3 regions of the Phyllobacterium sp. TAF24 genome follow, and region 3 is predicted to be linked to each of the others. Evidence: riboswitches for the same ligand, from Rfam matches in the RefSeq annotation. Region 3 holds a riboswitch; each other region holds the start of a gene.
The links. Region 3 has a riboswitch for cobalamin ahead of AB4Y96_RS04205 (ribonucleoside-diphosphate reductase subunit alpha). Riboswitches for the same ligand answer to the same signal wherever they lie in the genome.
Positions count from the first base shown of each region.

Region 1: linked by a shared signal. The riboswitch ahead of cobU (bifunctional adenosylcobinamide kinase/adenosylcobinamide-phosphate guanylyltransferase) and the one ahead of AB4Y96_RS04205 (ribonucleoside-diphosphate reductase subunit alpha) in region 3 are both predicted to bind cobalamin.
Region 2: linked by a shared signal. The riboswitch ahead of AB4Y96_RS23365 (DUF1636 family protein) and the one ahead of AB4Y96_RS04205 (ribonucleoside-diphosphate reductase subunit alpha) in region 3 are both predicted to bind cobalamin.

Region 1 is NZ_JBFRDN010000026.1:17,262-22,125, forward strand. Features, by position in the region: gene cobN (cobaltochelatase subunit CobN) at 1-8, opposite strand, end outside; gene cobW (cobalamin biosynthesis protein CobW) at 27-1,079, opposite strand; gene cobU (bifunctional adenosylcobinamide kinase/adenosylcobinamide-phosphate guanylyltransferase) at 1,084-1,608, opposite strand; cobalamin riboswitch at 1,767-2,000, opposite strand; gene AB4Y96_RS19765 (cobyric acid synthase) at 2,370-3,833, opposite strand; gene AB4Y96_RS19770 (isobutyryl-CoA dehydrogenase) at 3,964-4,864, shown strand, end outside.
Region 2 is NZ_JBFRDN010000038.1:30,717-35,580, reverse strand. Features, by position in the region: gene cysQ (3'(2'),5'-bisphosphate nucleotidase CysQ) at 1-184, shown strand, start outside; gene AB4Y96_RS23380 (FecCD family ABC transporter permease) at 432-1,406, opposite strand; gene AB4Y96_RS23375 (ABC transporter substrate-binding protein) at 1,452-2,399, opposite strand; gene AB4Y96_RS23370 (ABC transporter ATP-binding protein) at 2,399-3,208, opposite strand; gene AB4Y96_RS23365 (DUF1636 family protein) at 3,339-3,695, opposite strand; cobalamin riboswitch at 3,800-4,012, opposite strand; gene AB4Y96_RS23360 (transglutaminase family protein) at 4,153-4,864, shown strand, end outside.
Region 3 is NZ_JBFRDN010000003.1:150,058-154,921, forward strand. Features, by position in the region: gene AB4Y96_RS04190 (heme/hemin ABC transporter substrate-binding protein) at 1-102, shown strand, start outside; gene AB4Y96_RS04195 (FecCD family ABC transporter permease) at 99-1,220, shown strand; gene AB4Y96_RS04200 (heme ABC transporter ATP-binding protein) at 1,223-2,014, shown strand; cobalamin riboswitch at 2,065-2,291, shown strand; gene AB4Y96_RS04205 (ribonucleoside-diphosphate reductase subunit alpha) at 2,396-4,864, shown strand, end outside.

The sequences.
Region 1 (4,864 bases), on a different contig from region 3:
AGATGCATTCAGTTTTCCAGCCTCAGTTAAACGGCCGCAGCAGTGACAGCGGATGTAATGGCATCATTGTCGATATCATGCAGACCGATAACGACGAGACGCGTCTGGCGCTCTTCGCCCGGATTCCACGCACGGTCAAAGTAATGCTCGATGCGTGTACCGACAGCCTGCACCACCAGACGCATGGGCTTGCCGGGAACATCGGCAAAACCTTTCAGGCGCAGAATGTCGTGATCGGCAATAACGGTCTTCAGCTTTTCAACAAAGCTCTTTGGTTCCGCAACCGGGCCAAGACCAACGACAAAGCTCTCAAACTCATCGTGGTCATGCTCTTCACCCGCCTCATGTTCCATTTCATGGTGCGATTTGCGGTTGGCAATGTCCTGTTCAGTGCCAACGCCAAGCCCCAGCAGCAGCTCATTGCTGAGCTTGCCAAAACTGGCCGAAACCATGTTYAGCGAGCGCGACGAACGGCTCTGTACATCGCTGCGCACGCCGTCAAGCTGCTTGTCACTGATGAGGTCCGTCTTGTTGAGCACAATCAGGTCGGCAGCGCGAATCTGGTCTTCGAACAGTTCTTCCAACGGGCTGTCATGATCAAGCGCTTCATCCTGAATGCGCTGGGCATCAACCTTGTCATGATCATCGGCAAACCGGCCTTCCGATACGGCAGAGGCGTCGATGACGGTGACAACACCGTCAACCGTCACCTGTGTCTTGATCTCCGGCCAATTGAACGCTGCAACCAGAGGCTGCGGCAAAGCGAGACCCGATGTTTCAATGACGATATGATCAAAGCGATCAGGACGATCGAGCAATTTGGTCATGGTCGGGATGAAATCATCCGCCACGGTGCAGCAGATGCAGCCATTGTTCAGTTCGATCACGTCTTCATCGCGACATGCTTCAATACCGCAGCCCTTGAGCAGACCGCCATCGACACCCAGATCGCCGAACTCATTGATGATAAGCGCAATGCGCTTGCCATTGGCGTTCTCAAGCAGATTGCGGATCATCGTGGTTTTTCCCGAACCGAGAAAACCGGTGATGACTGTTGCTGGAATCTTCTGACCCTGCATATTCCTATCCCTTCATTGTGAGCGGCAGCCCGGCTGCCACGAAATAGACTGTTGCCGCAGCTTGCGCCACGGCCTGATGGAGACGTCCGGCATGGTCGCGAAAATCGCGCGCCATGCGGTTCTCCGGAACGATGCCGAGACCCACTTCGTTCGAAACCAGAACAATCGAACCCGGAAGTTTCGGCAGCGCTTCGACAAGCTGCCGCGTCTCGGCGGTGATGTTGCGCTCATCCATCATCAGATTGGTGAGCCAGAGCGTCAGGCAATCGACAAGAACCGCCTTGCCCTCGCCAGCCACCCCTTGCACGGTATCCAGCAGATCAAGCGGCTCTTCTATGGTGCGCCATAGTGGACCGCGCTGCTTTTTGTGCAGGTCAATGCGTATAGACATTTCCTCATCCCACGCCCTGCCCGTTGCGACATAGATCGCATCAAGGCCCGACGCCTTGATCAGGCCTTCGGCAAAGCTGGATTTGCCCGAGCGGGCACCGCCGAGAATGAAAGTCACACCGGAATTGAGTTGAGGCATCGCCGCTATTGCAACCGCAACGATCCATCCATCAAAGGGAATGCGGGCGGGAAAACAAGCGAATGCGTCATATGAGCAGCCATAACAACCTCCGTGCTGGGCCTGAAGAGACATTACTCTTCAATTCTTGGGCAGGATTACCCTTAAGTGCTTCCTGGAAAAACACTCTATGACTGGCAGGTCTCCTGGCTCACGGGTCGTCGAAGCAATGCCGCCTTCCCGGTTTCCCAGTGGCTGCCCTCTGCATATGCGTCAGGCTTTGCATTGATCCTCGCCGCTCTACAGTCGCGGGGTCGGCTGCGGTGGGACCGCCCTTCAGGGTACGGCCGTCGCATTCCCTTTTGATCCCTTGGCCTTCGACCAATATGGGAACCAATCATGGGTTGGACGTTATTCATCCCCCACGAGAAATGTCAATTGAATGTGTGTTGTTTGGTAAGGGAGTGGTGGGGGTGTGGTTTGTGGTTCGACAAGCTCACCATGAGGGACAGGGGTGATGCAAGGGAGTTTTATTTTGCCATGTTGCGGAGCTTGACTCCCTGCACGCTCCTCACTCCCTCATGGTGAGCTTGTCGAACCACGAACCGGCGGCGTTCACCCCCCTCTGCCCTTGTCGGGCATCTCCCCCACAAGGGGGGAGATCACATTGACATTAACGCCTTTGCACAACCGGAAGTGTTGCAGATTGTGCAAGATGGTTTTGAAGGCTGATCTGAGATGTCCGACAGGACAGAGGGGGGTGCCTATGCGGCGGATAAACATCAATATCTGCCTGCAGCATATGCAAGCAACGCATCGATATCAATCAGCTCTTCCAACTGCCCCGCAATACTATCCAACGCGGCATCCACGCCAGCCCGATAGTCAAACTCGTCAGCAGCGATACCCATCGACCCCAACAGCGCCGCACGAAACTGATCCGCGCCGAAAAGCCCGTGCAGATAGGTGCCGAACACCTTGCCGTCCTTGGATATCGCTCCGTCATTCACACCATTGATACGGGCAACGGGATTGGAACAATCAGGGCCCGTCGTCCGGCCCAGATGAATTTCATAACCACTCAGCGGCAGATCGAACTGCAGCGAATGCGCATCGACATTGCGCACGGTTTTCTCGGGTTCCATCACCGTATCGATATCGAGATGCCCGAGCCCTTGGGTTTCCGTCACGCTGCCCTCGATGCCATCGGGGTCGCGTACCGTGCGCCCGAGCATCTGGAAACCGCCACAAATGCCGATGATATGACCGCCGCGCCGCCGGTGCAGGTCGAGATCCCTGTCCCAGCCATTTTCGCGAAACCGCAGCAAATCGCTGATTGTGGATTTTGAACCGGGAATAATCACCAGCCCGGCATCGGACGGCAGCCGCTCGCCGCTGCGCACCATCACCACATCCACCTGCGGCTCGGCCATCAGCGGATCGAGATCGTCAAAATTGGCGATGCGATCAAGCACCGGCACCGCGACCTTGAGCGCCCGGCCCTCGCCTTTCACCAGACGTTCCAGCACAACCGAATCTTCCGCCGGCAACCGCGCCGCATCCTTCAGCCACGGCACGACGCCGAAAGAAGGCCAGCCGGTGAACTCAGTGATGGCTTTCAACCCGTCATCAAACAGCGAGACATCACCGCGAAACTTGTTGATGAGATAGCCGATGATCATATCTCGGTCTTCCGGTTGCAGGATCGCATGGGTCCCGACGATGGAAGCAATCACCCCGCCCCGGTCGATATCACCCACCAGCAGGACAGGCACATTGGCGCGGGTGGCAAAGCCCATATTGGCGATATCACCTGCCCTGAGGTTAATTTCCGCTGGCGAACCCGCCCCCTCGACGATCACAAGATCAGCGCCCTCACATACAATATCCCATGATGCCATAACAGCATCGAGCAGCTGCGCCTTGAACTTCTGATAGTCACGCCCTTTGGCCTGTCCCCAGACTTTGCCCTGCACGATGATCTGGCTGCCGGTTTCCGATTGCGGTTTCAAAAGCACGGGATTCATATGCACCGATGAGGGCACACCACAGGCGACGGCCTGCAACCATTGCGCCCGGCCAATCTCGCCGCCATCATCACTGACAGCGGCATTATTCGACATATTCTGCGGTTTGAATGGCCGAACTTTTAATCCACGATTGCGCGCAAGCCGGCAAAGTCCGGCCACCAGGACGGATTTCCCAACATCTGACCCTGTTCCCTGCAACATGATTGCGTGTGTCATGGGCTTTGAGTAGCGGATATGTCTTTCTCTTCCTAGCCCCCGTCAAAACGCATCTCTGTCGTTGCGCGGCCCTGCGCTTGGGATAAACTGCGGCCAAGAGGAATACAGGGAGGTTATCATGGATGCGCTCGTGGATACGGCGTCCAGCCAGTTCGAACTCAATGAGGATCAGCTGGCAATTCAGGACATGGCCCGCGCCTTTGCGGCGGACCGCGTTGCACCCAACGCGCTTGCCTGGGACCGCGACAAGCACTTTCCAGCGGATGTAATCCGGGAAACCGGCCCGCTCGGCATGGGCGGCATCTATGTGAAGGAAGAGTTTGGCGGGTCTGGGCTGAAACGGCTCGATGCAGTGCTGATCTTCGAAGCGCTATCAGCCGCCTGCCCGGCTTTTTCGGCCTTCATCTCGATCCACAACATGGCGACATGGATGATCGATCTCTACGGCAATGACGAACAGCGCCAACGCTTTGTGCCGCATTTGACCTCAATGGAGTGGCTGGCGAGCTATTGCCTGACCGAACCGAATTCCGGCTCGGATGCCGCCGCACTTAAAACCCGCGCGGTGCGCGATGGCGACCATTATGTGCTGAACGGTGCAAAACAGTTCATTTCAGGCGCGGGTGATACGGACCTTTATATCACCATGGTGCGCACCGGCGAGGACGGCCCGAAGGGCATCTCGACGCTGATCATTCCGAAGGATGCACCCGGTCTTTCCTTCGGTGCCAATGAACACAAGATGGGCTGGAACGCCCAATCCACCCGGCAGGTGATTTTCGACAATTGCCGCGTGCCGGTGGCAAACCTGCTGGGCGCGGAAGGCGACGGCTTCAAGATCGCCATGGGCGGCCTTGATGGCGGACGCCTCAATATTGCCGCCTGCTCACTTGGCGGCGCTCAGTCGGCACTCGACAAGGCAGTAACCTATGCGTCGGAGCGTAAGGCGTTCGGCAAGGCGATCAACCAGTTTCAGGCACTGCAATTCAAGCTGGCCGACATGGAAACGGAACTCTCGGCGGCGCGCGTCC
Region 2 (4,864 bases), on a different contig from region 3:
GGATATCTATCCGCGTTTTGGCCGGACGATGGAATGGGACACGGCAGCCGGTGATGCGGTTTTGCGGGCGGCGGGCGGTATCACGCTGACGCTTGATGGCAATCCACTAACCTATGGCCGCCGCAATCAGGCCGATGACGCCGATTTCGCCAATCCAAATTTTGTGGCTTGGGGAAGATTGTAGTTTTCTGTGAAGCAGTCTGCGCTTTCTTAAGCGCTTCTCCTCCCTGTCCGTCATCCTCGGGCTTGACCCGAGGACCTTGCTGGAATGCGTCGCGTCAATGTTTACCTTGGCACTTCTTAGTCGTGGGTCCTCGGGTCAAGCCCGAGGATGACGGAGAGGGAGGAGATATTCAGGGATGACGGAGAGCGGGTGCGTGGTTTGCCATGCGGAAAGTTCAGGACGCTCACCATATTATGCAAAAACCCAATCACCCCGGCCGTTTCCTCAACAGCACTGTCACCACAAAAAACGCACCGATGGAACTGGTAACGATACCGATGGGTAGTTCCTGCGGTGCCAGCAGCAAACGCGCGGCGAGATCGCTCAGGAGGATGAGCGTTGCCCCGAGCAGGGCGCAGGTCACAATCAGCCCCGCATGCAATTGACCCGAAAAACGCCGGGCAATATGCGGGATCATCAGGCCGACGAAACCGATCACACCAGCCACCGAGACAAAAATTGCGGTTGAAAAAGCGCAGACGATAAACACCGTGTTGCGGATGCGGGTCACCCGGATGCCAAGGCTTTCCGCCGTGTTTTCGCCTGCCAGCAGTGCGTCCAGATTGCGGTGGTTGTAAAGCGCGTAGATGAGGATCGCCGCAAGGCCGACAAGCGCCAAAGGCAGGTTTTCCCAGCGGGCAAGGCCGAGGCCGCCAAGTGTCCAGAACATCACCGAATGGGCGGCGCGCTGGTCACCGGCAAACACCATATAGTTGGTCAGCGCAGCAAAGAGGAATGAGACGGCAAGCCCCGCCAGAATCAGCCGCTCCGGTCCCTGTCCCTGCACGCGCCGCACCAGCATCAAAACAACAATCGCCGCCAGCATGCCACCGCTGAACGCTGCAATCGGCAGGGTCCAGATGCCGAACCGGTCGCCGATGATGGTGATGACTGACACGGCTCCCGCCGCAGCGCCATTGGAAAGGCCGAAGAGAAACGGATCCGCAAGATCATTGCGGGTGACGGTTTGCAGCAGCGCGCCGATGATGCCGAGCCCGGCGCCAACGCAAATGGCAAGGATCACCCGCGGCAGGCGCAGTTCGACAATGATCTTGCCAACGGGACCCTGAACAGCAGTGTCGGAGAGACCGGCGGCATGGGCAAGCGCGCGCAGCACGTCACCGAGCGGGATAACCGTTGCCCCATAGGCAATGGAGATGAGGGCGAGGGCCAAAATGGCCATCACCCCCACGATAAGCATCAGATGCTGACGGATAGACGGAAGCACTCAGAATGCTTCCGGGTGCATCGCCTTGGCCATCTTGACGATCGCCTCGATATTGGCGGGGCCGGGCGTCAGTTCCGCATAGCGCAGGGCGACGAAGCGATTGTTTTTCACCGCGTCGGTTTCCTTCATCGCCGGATGCGATTTGAGGAAGTCGAGCAGTTTCTGGTAGCCCGCATCATCCTGATAATCGAGGAGAACGAGAAACTCAGGATTGCGTGTGGCCACGGTTTCCCACGAGGTGGTGCCCCAGCTTGTGTCGAGATCGGCCATGATATTGCTGCCACCGGCTTCGCTGATCATCGCCGTCGGAATGGCGAATTTGCCTGCGGTGAACGGCTTGTCCTCGCCGGAATCATAGAGGAACACACGGGTGCCGCTCTTGTCGCCGATCTTGGCCTTCAGGTCGGCAAGCTCGGCCTTCCAGCCGCTGACCAGCTCGTTTGCATCATCTTCCTTGCCGAAAATCTTGCCGAGCTTTTCCATGTCGCCATAGAGCAGGTCCATGGAGGCGGCTGGCCGGTTCTTGTCGAGATGAATGCAGCTTTCAGTCAGCTCCAGCGTCTTGATGCCATGCGGCGCGAGCGTGTCAGGCGTGACTTCACCGCCGGGCTTCATGCCATAGTTCCAGCCCGCAAAGAAAAAGTCCGGCTCAACGGCGACGAGATTTTCCAGCGTCGGATATTTGGGCGCAAGTTCCGGGATGGACCCCTGCTGCTTTTTGAAGGCGTCATCCAGCTTGTACCAGCCGGTAATGCCCGAAACGCCAACTATTGACGGCTGCAAATGCAGGGCGAAAGCCATCTCGCTCATATTGATGTCCTGAATGACCGCGCGCTTGGGAGCGGCATCAAAGGTCAGCGGCTTGCCGCAGCTGTCGACGGTGACAGGAAACGCCCAAGCGGGCGCTGAGAGCACCGATAAGGTGAGGGCGAGCAGCATTCTTTTCATCAAATTCTCCGTAGCTGAGCAGATTGTATTGTTGTTGTTGGTTCCGGTGCTTCGAACACCATGAGGTCGCGATCCTGCGAGGGATGGCGCAGGCGCAATACGTCGAGATCAAAGACATCGCTGACAATGCGCGGCGTCAGGGTTTCATCAGGCGTGCCAATGGCAACCAGCTGTGCGCTGTGCATGACGGCGACATGGGTGGCGAAGGGCGCGACAAGCGGCAGGTCATGCAGCACCGCGATGACAGTCACATCCAGTCCGGCGACAAGCGCCAGCAATTCGCTGCGTGCTTTCGGATCGAGATGATTGGTGGGTTCGTCCAGAAACAGAATATCAGGCTGCTGGGCAATGGCGCGGGCCAGTTGCACGCGCTGCCTTTCACCGCCGGAGAGCGAACCTATGGGGCGGCGGGAAAACTGGGCAACCTTGGCACGCAGCAGCGCTTCCGCCACGATATCGCGATCTCCGGCCTTGGTCAGAGCGCCCATATGCGGAATACGCCCAAGCGAGACATAATCCTCCACCAGCAACTGATGGTCAGGCGCATCGGTCTGACCGACAAAGGCGAAGCGCCTTGCCCTTTCTCTGGGCTTCAACCGTTCAATAGGGGTGCCTTCGATGTAAACACTGCCGGAGGAGGGGCGCAGCAGCCCCGCCAGCATGCGCAGCAGTGTGGATTTTCCAGCACCATTCGGGCCGATAATGGCAAGGCGCGAACCTCGTTCGATATCGAGCGAGGTTTCGTCCACAAGTGTCTGGCCGGACGTGCGAAATGTCACATCGTCGGCGCGCATGACAATCTCGCTCATGGGCTGATGATGTCCGTGACTGCAGGCAAAACACATGGTGCTGGGTCCCAAATCGGTAAACTCTGTCGTGCCATATCAGGCGCATTATTGTCGTATAGTAATGTTATAACATTGGTCAATGCCTGCCGTGTCATAGATGTGCGGGAATGCGTGCGAGTGTCTTGTCGTAAAGGCCTGCCGGGCGCTGTGATGCTTTGGACCAGCCGTCATCAAGCCCGTGATACATCCGGGCAAAATCGATGAGGTCGGCAAAGTTGGCGTCGGGACAGATATCGCCAAAGAGATATTGCGCCTTGTCGGGGGATCGAAACGCGACGGTGCAGGGATGTCCGCAGCCCGCCATGCAGCCAACGCCGCGCACCTCATAGGCGGGATTGCCATCAAGTTCCGCCGCAAGCCTGTCGACAAGGTCCTGCCCCGGCCGTGACTGGTCATCGGCTGACTTGCACAGGGTGCAGACAATAATCTGGTGGGTGGGCGTGCTCATGCCTGTCCGCTGCCTCAAAGACAGGGGTTGGGGAACGCAGCCAATGCACCATCGCGACAATGCGGGAGAGACATCGCATCGCTCCCGGCACACCCCGTCCGGTTCGAATTTCAAGTGTGATGGCAGGTCTCCTGGCTCGCGGGTCTCAGCTTTGCCTTGCCTTCCCGGTCTTTCAACCAGTGGCATGTCAGGCATCGCTCACCGCTTACAGTTGCGGGGGCAGCCACGGTCTCGGTCCCTTTTGGGTACGCCTCACCGTGTTCCCTTTTCATCTCCGGCGTTGTCTTGCCGGAGAAACCATCGGCGCGGATGCTATGCGGCCAGCCCTGCTGTTGCAAGCACGTTTATGCGGCAATTTTTAACGCTGCCAAAATTTTTGGCAAATGAAAGATTTCAATTGGCTGACAACTCGGTAGAGTGCTGGGAGTATTTGTGGAATCGTAGCTTTTGAGGCGACATGGCAATTCACGCAGCAGTCTACCACCTGACGCACTACAAGTATGACCGGCCCATCATGCTCGGGCCGCAAATCATCCGGCTCCAGCCAGCGCCGCATTCGCGAACCAAAGTTCTCAGCCATTCCCTGAAGGTCAGTCCAGCCAACCACTTCGTCAATCTGCAACAGGACCCCTACGGCAATTTCCTTGCCCGCTTCGTTTTCCCCGAGCCGGTGACGGAATTGAAGATCGAGGTCGATCTCATCGCCGATATGACAGTCTACAATCCGTTCGATTTCTTTGTGGAGCCTGTCGCGGAGACGTGGCCTTTCAGCTATCCACAGGAAATCAGCGACGATCTGTCGATCTATATGAAGCCGGAATCGATGGGGCCGCTGGTCTCGAATTTCCTCGCAACGATTGATCGCAGCCCGACCAATACGGTGAATTTCGTCGTCGATCTCAACGCGCGCATCCAGCGGGAAGTCGGCTATGTCATCCGCATGGAAACCGGCGTGCAGGAGCCGGAGGCGACGCTTGGCCTGCGCTCCGGGTCGTGCCGCGATTCAAGCTGGCTGCTGGTGCAAGTGCTGCGCAATCTTGGGCTCGCCGCGCGGTTTGTCTCCGGCTATCTCATTCAGTTGAAGCCTGATCTCGTTGCCATTGATGGTCCTGCCGGGACGGACAAGGACTTTACCGATCTGCATGCCTGGTGCGAGGTCTATCTGCCCG
Region 3 (4,864 bases):
ATTCGTATGGGCGGTCAATATCTGCTGGGTTTTGGCCCGCGTGCGCCCAAGGCAATCCATGAGCTGGCAGAAGCTATATACGGCGACGAACTAAGCCAATGAGCGAGGCAATCTTGAGAAAACCTGCCGTCCTTGCCTCCGCGCGGGGCGGCAAAAAACTGCGTCCGGATGGTGACAGATCTGCGCTTGCGCGCGCAGTCATTGCCTGTCTCGGCGTCGTGCTCATCGCCACTATCATTTTCAGCCTTGCCTTCGGCGCCTCCGATGCGTCTGTTATCGCTGTCGTAAAGTCCCTTATTTCAGGGGCTGACGGCACGGAAAGCGCACTTTCTGTCAGAGATCGCATCATTATCTATGATATCCGGCTGCCGCGCGTTATTCTCGGGGCATTGATCGGCGCTTCACTCGCCGTGTCCGGTGCAGTCATGCAGGGCCTTTTTCGCAATCCACTGGCAGATCCCGGCATTGTTGGCGTATCGGCGGGTGCGGGTCTGGGTGCAGTCAGCGTGATCGTATTGGGTGGAACCATTTTTGCGCCTGTTGTTGCTTTGTTTGGGCTTTACGCACTGCCGCTTGCTGCGTTTTTCGGCGCCTTGGCCTTCACCCTTGTTCTATACCGCGTGGCAACGCGGCGGGGGCAAACGTCCATCGCCACGATGCTGCTCGCCGGTATAGCACTTGGTGCCATGGCCGCTGCTTATATCGGGGTTCTTGTTTATGTCGCCGATGACAAGCAGTTGCGTGACCTGACATTCTGGAGCCTCGGTTCGCTTGCCGGTGCCAGCTGGATCAAGATTCTTGCGTCAGGGCCGTTGATTGCGTTCGCACTTGTTATTTCACCTTTCCTTGCCCGTGGCCTCAATGGTCTGGCATTGGGAGAGGCATCAGCCAGCCATCTCGGCATTCCCGTCCAGCGTTTCAAACACATTGCCATTGTCACAGTTGCGGCGGCAACAGGCGCATCAGTTGCCGTTAGCGGTGGTATCGGCTTTGTCGGCGTTGTTGTCCCACATCTTCTGCGCCTCGTAATCGGTCCGGATCATCGTTACCTGCTGCCAGCCGCTGCGCTGCTTGGCGCAAGCTTGCTGCTGATTGCCGATGCAGTGAGCCGCACAATCGTTGCCCCATCAGAACTGCCCATCGGCATTGTCACTGCTGCCGTTGGCGCTCCCTTCTTCCTATGGATATTGCTGCGTCGTCGCGGCATTCTGGACCTATGACCATGATCCGCGTTTCCAATGTCTCCGTGTCGCTTGGCCGAAGCAAGATTGTCGAAGACGTATCCTTTGATGCAGGGGCAGGTGAGTTCACCGTTATCGTCGGCCCCAATGGTTCGGGGAAAACGACATTGATGCGTGCTCTCTCCGGTGATCTGCCCTATGAGGGCACAATCAGCATCAATGGCACCCTGATCAGCCAGTTGAAACTCTGGCAGATGGCGGCTATGCGGGCGATCCTGCCGCAATCCACCTCGCTGTCTTTCCCGTTCACCGTGCGGGAAATCGTCAAGCTCGGAATGACCAGCGGCCGCTCCGGCGCGGCGCGTCATGCCGTGGATACCCTGCCGGATGAAGCACTCGAACGGGTCGACCTTGCAGGCTTTGGTGGGCGTTTTTATCAGGAACTCTCCGGCGGCGAACAACAGCGGGTGCAACTGGCGCGGGTTCTCTGCCAAGTCTGGCAACCGGTGCTTGATGGCCAGCCTCGCTTCCTCTTCCTCGATGAGCCGGTTTCCAGCCTCGATATCAAACACCAGCTCATTATCATGCAGATTGCCCGCGATTTTGCTGATCGTGGTGGCGGCGTCATTGCAATTCTGCATGATCTCAACCTCACATCCATGTTTGCCGACCGTATTGTGGTTATGCATGAGGGCCATGCTGATACTGTGGGAACACCGACGCAAGTCTTGACGGATGACCGCATCTTGCGTGTTTATGAATGTGCGCTCAAAGTGGGCGGTCTGCCCGGCAAATCCGTACCATTTGTTTTGCCTCAATCTGCGATCCTCTGAGTTAGCGAAGATATCGCCATCTACCTATTGACTGCAGATGGCGATTTGATACTAAATATAGATGTTATGGTTCTGCCGAGTCGCAAGACCGGGAGCTAAGAGGGAAGCCGGTGAGGTGTCGTTGACATTGATGCCGGCGCTGCCCCCGCAACTGTAAACAGCGAGTTGTTGTCGATAATGCCACTGAAGCCGCACCCTTAAGGTGCAATCGCTTCGGGAAGGCCGACACCAGCGCCGACCTGTGAGCCAGGAGACCTGCCCTAACATGATGAACGTCCACGGGCGGGGTGTCCCGGTGTGTCGCTTGCAATGGTCAGTTTCTGACCTGTTCTTTGCACGCGTGCGCTCGACCTTTGCCCCCAACATTTGGGGTATAAGCACATGTCTCTTTCTCTTGAAACCACCCGTACCGATGGTCACGCACCTGTTCGCGCTGGCGAAAAGCCATCATCCTCGACAGAACCCGGCTACCGCGTCATCCGCCGCAATGGTTCGGTGACACCGTTTGATCCCCTGAAAATCACAGTCGCCTTGACCAAGGCTTTCCTCGCGGTTGAGGGCAATATCGCCGCTGGCTCGCGCCGTGTGCATGATGTGGTTGAAGGTCTGACCTCAGACATCGTGACAACATTGAAGCGCCGCAGCAGCGAAGGCCGTCTGTTTCATATTGAGGATGTGCAGGATCAGGTTGAGCTTGCCCTTATGCGCAGCGAGAACCACAAGGTTGCACGCGCCTATGTTCTCTACCGGGAAGAGCGCACGCGGGAACGCGCCAAACTGGCGGAGCCAGCGGCCGAAATAGGCCCATCGTTCAGCGTTACCTTGCTCGACGGCACCAAAGCGCCGCTCGATGACATTCGTCTCGCCCGCATCATCAATGAAGCCTGTGAAGGTCTGGAAGGGGTCAGTGCCACACCCATTCTCAGCGAGACCCAGCGCAATCTTTACGACGGCATCACGCTCGATGAGCTGTCGCTTGCGCCTATTCTGGCAGCGCGCACGCTGGTTGAAACCGAGCCGAATTACTCCTTCGTTACCGCCCGTCTGCTCCTCGACAAGCTGCGCCGTGAAGCATTGAGCTTTGTCTTTGGCCGGGCCGAGCAGGCAACCCAGCATGAAATGGCGGAACGTTATGCAGATTATTTTCCGGCCTATGTAAAAGCTGGCATTGAAGCCGAACTGCTCGACCCGGAACTGGCTCGTTTCGATCTCAAGAAGATTGCCGCTGCCTTGAAACCGGAACGCGACCTGCAATTCCAGTATCTCGGCTTGCAGACGCTTTATGATCGCTATCTCCAGCAGACACGCGGCATCCGGTTTGAATTGCCGCAAGCGTTCCTGATGCGCGTTGCCATGGGACTTGCGATCCGCGAGATCGACCGCGAAGCGCGCGCCATCGAATTCTACAATCTGTTGTCGTCCTTCGACTTCATGGCGTCCACGCCAACATTGTTCAACTCGGGCACCTTGCGCCCGCAGCTATCCTCCTGTTTCCTGACCACCGTCGCCGATGATCTCGACGGCATCTTCAAAGCCGTGAAGGACAATGCCCTGCTGGCGAAATACTCAGGCGGTCTTGGCAATGACTGGACGCCGGTGCGCGGCCTTGGCGCCCACATCAAAGGCACCAATGGCGAAAGTCAGGGTGTGGTGCCATTCCTCAAAGTCGCCAATGACACGGCCATCGCGGTCAATCAGGGTGGCAAGCGCAAGGGTGCCGTCTGCGCCTATCTCGAAACTTGGCATGTCGACATCGAAGAATTTCTCGATCTGCGCAAGAATACCGGCGATGACCGCCGCCGCACCCATGATATGAACACCGCCAACTGGGTGCCTGATCTGTTCATGAGCCGTGTTGAAGCGGATGCGCAATGGACCCTGTTCTCGCCGGATGAGACGCCTGATCTGCACGATCTCTATGGCGCCGCATTCAAATCCGCCTATGAGGCCTATGAAGCCAAGGCTGCGCGCGGTGAAATTCGTGTGTTCCGCACCATCAGGGCATTGGACCTGTGGCGCCGTATCCTGACCATGCTGTTCGAAACAGGCCATCCATGGGTGACTTTCAAGGACCCTTGCAATATCCGCTCGCCGCAGGGCCATGTCGGCGTCGTACATTCTTCGAACCTGTGCACGGAGATCACGCTTAATACATCCAAGGACGAAGTTGCGGTCTGCAATCTCGGCTCCATCAACCTTGCCAATCACATTGGCAGTCAGGGCCTTGGTCTGGAACGTTTGGCCCGCACGGTCGCAACAGCGATGCGGATGCTCGACAATGTGATCGACATCAATTTCTACACCATTCCCGAAGCGCGCCATTCCAATCTACGTCACCGTCCCGTTGGCCTTGGGCTGATGGGTTTTCAGGATGCCCTGCAAGCCTTGCGCATTCCCTATGCATCCAATGAGGCCGTGGCTTTCGCTGATCTGAGCATGGAAGCGATTTCCTACCACGCCATTTCCGCGTCGGTGGACCTCGCCAGCGAACGCGGCAGCTATCCAAGTTTCAACGGCTCGCTCTGGTCAAAGGGTATTCTCCCCATCGACTCCATCGAACTGCTCGATCAGGCCCGCACAGCAGCCGGTGCCAAGCTTTCCATGGATCGCAGCACGACCCTAGATTGGGAAGCCCTGCGCAAGCGGGTGAAGAAGACAGGCATGCGCAATTCCAACACCATGGCGATTGCACCAACTGCCACGATCTCAAACATCTGCGGTGTCGCCCAGTCCATCGAGCCCGCCTATCAGAACCTCTTCGTCAAATCCAACATGTCCGGTGATTTCACCGTTGTGAATGCCGCGCTTGTGCATGATCTGAAGGCACGCGGGCTATGGGACGAGGTGATG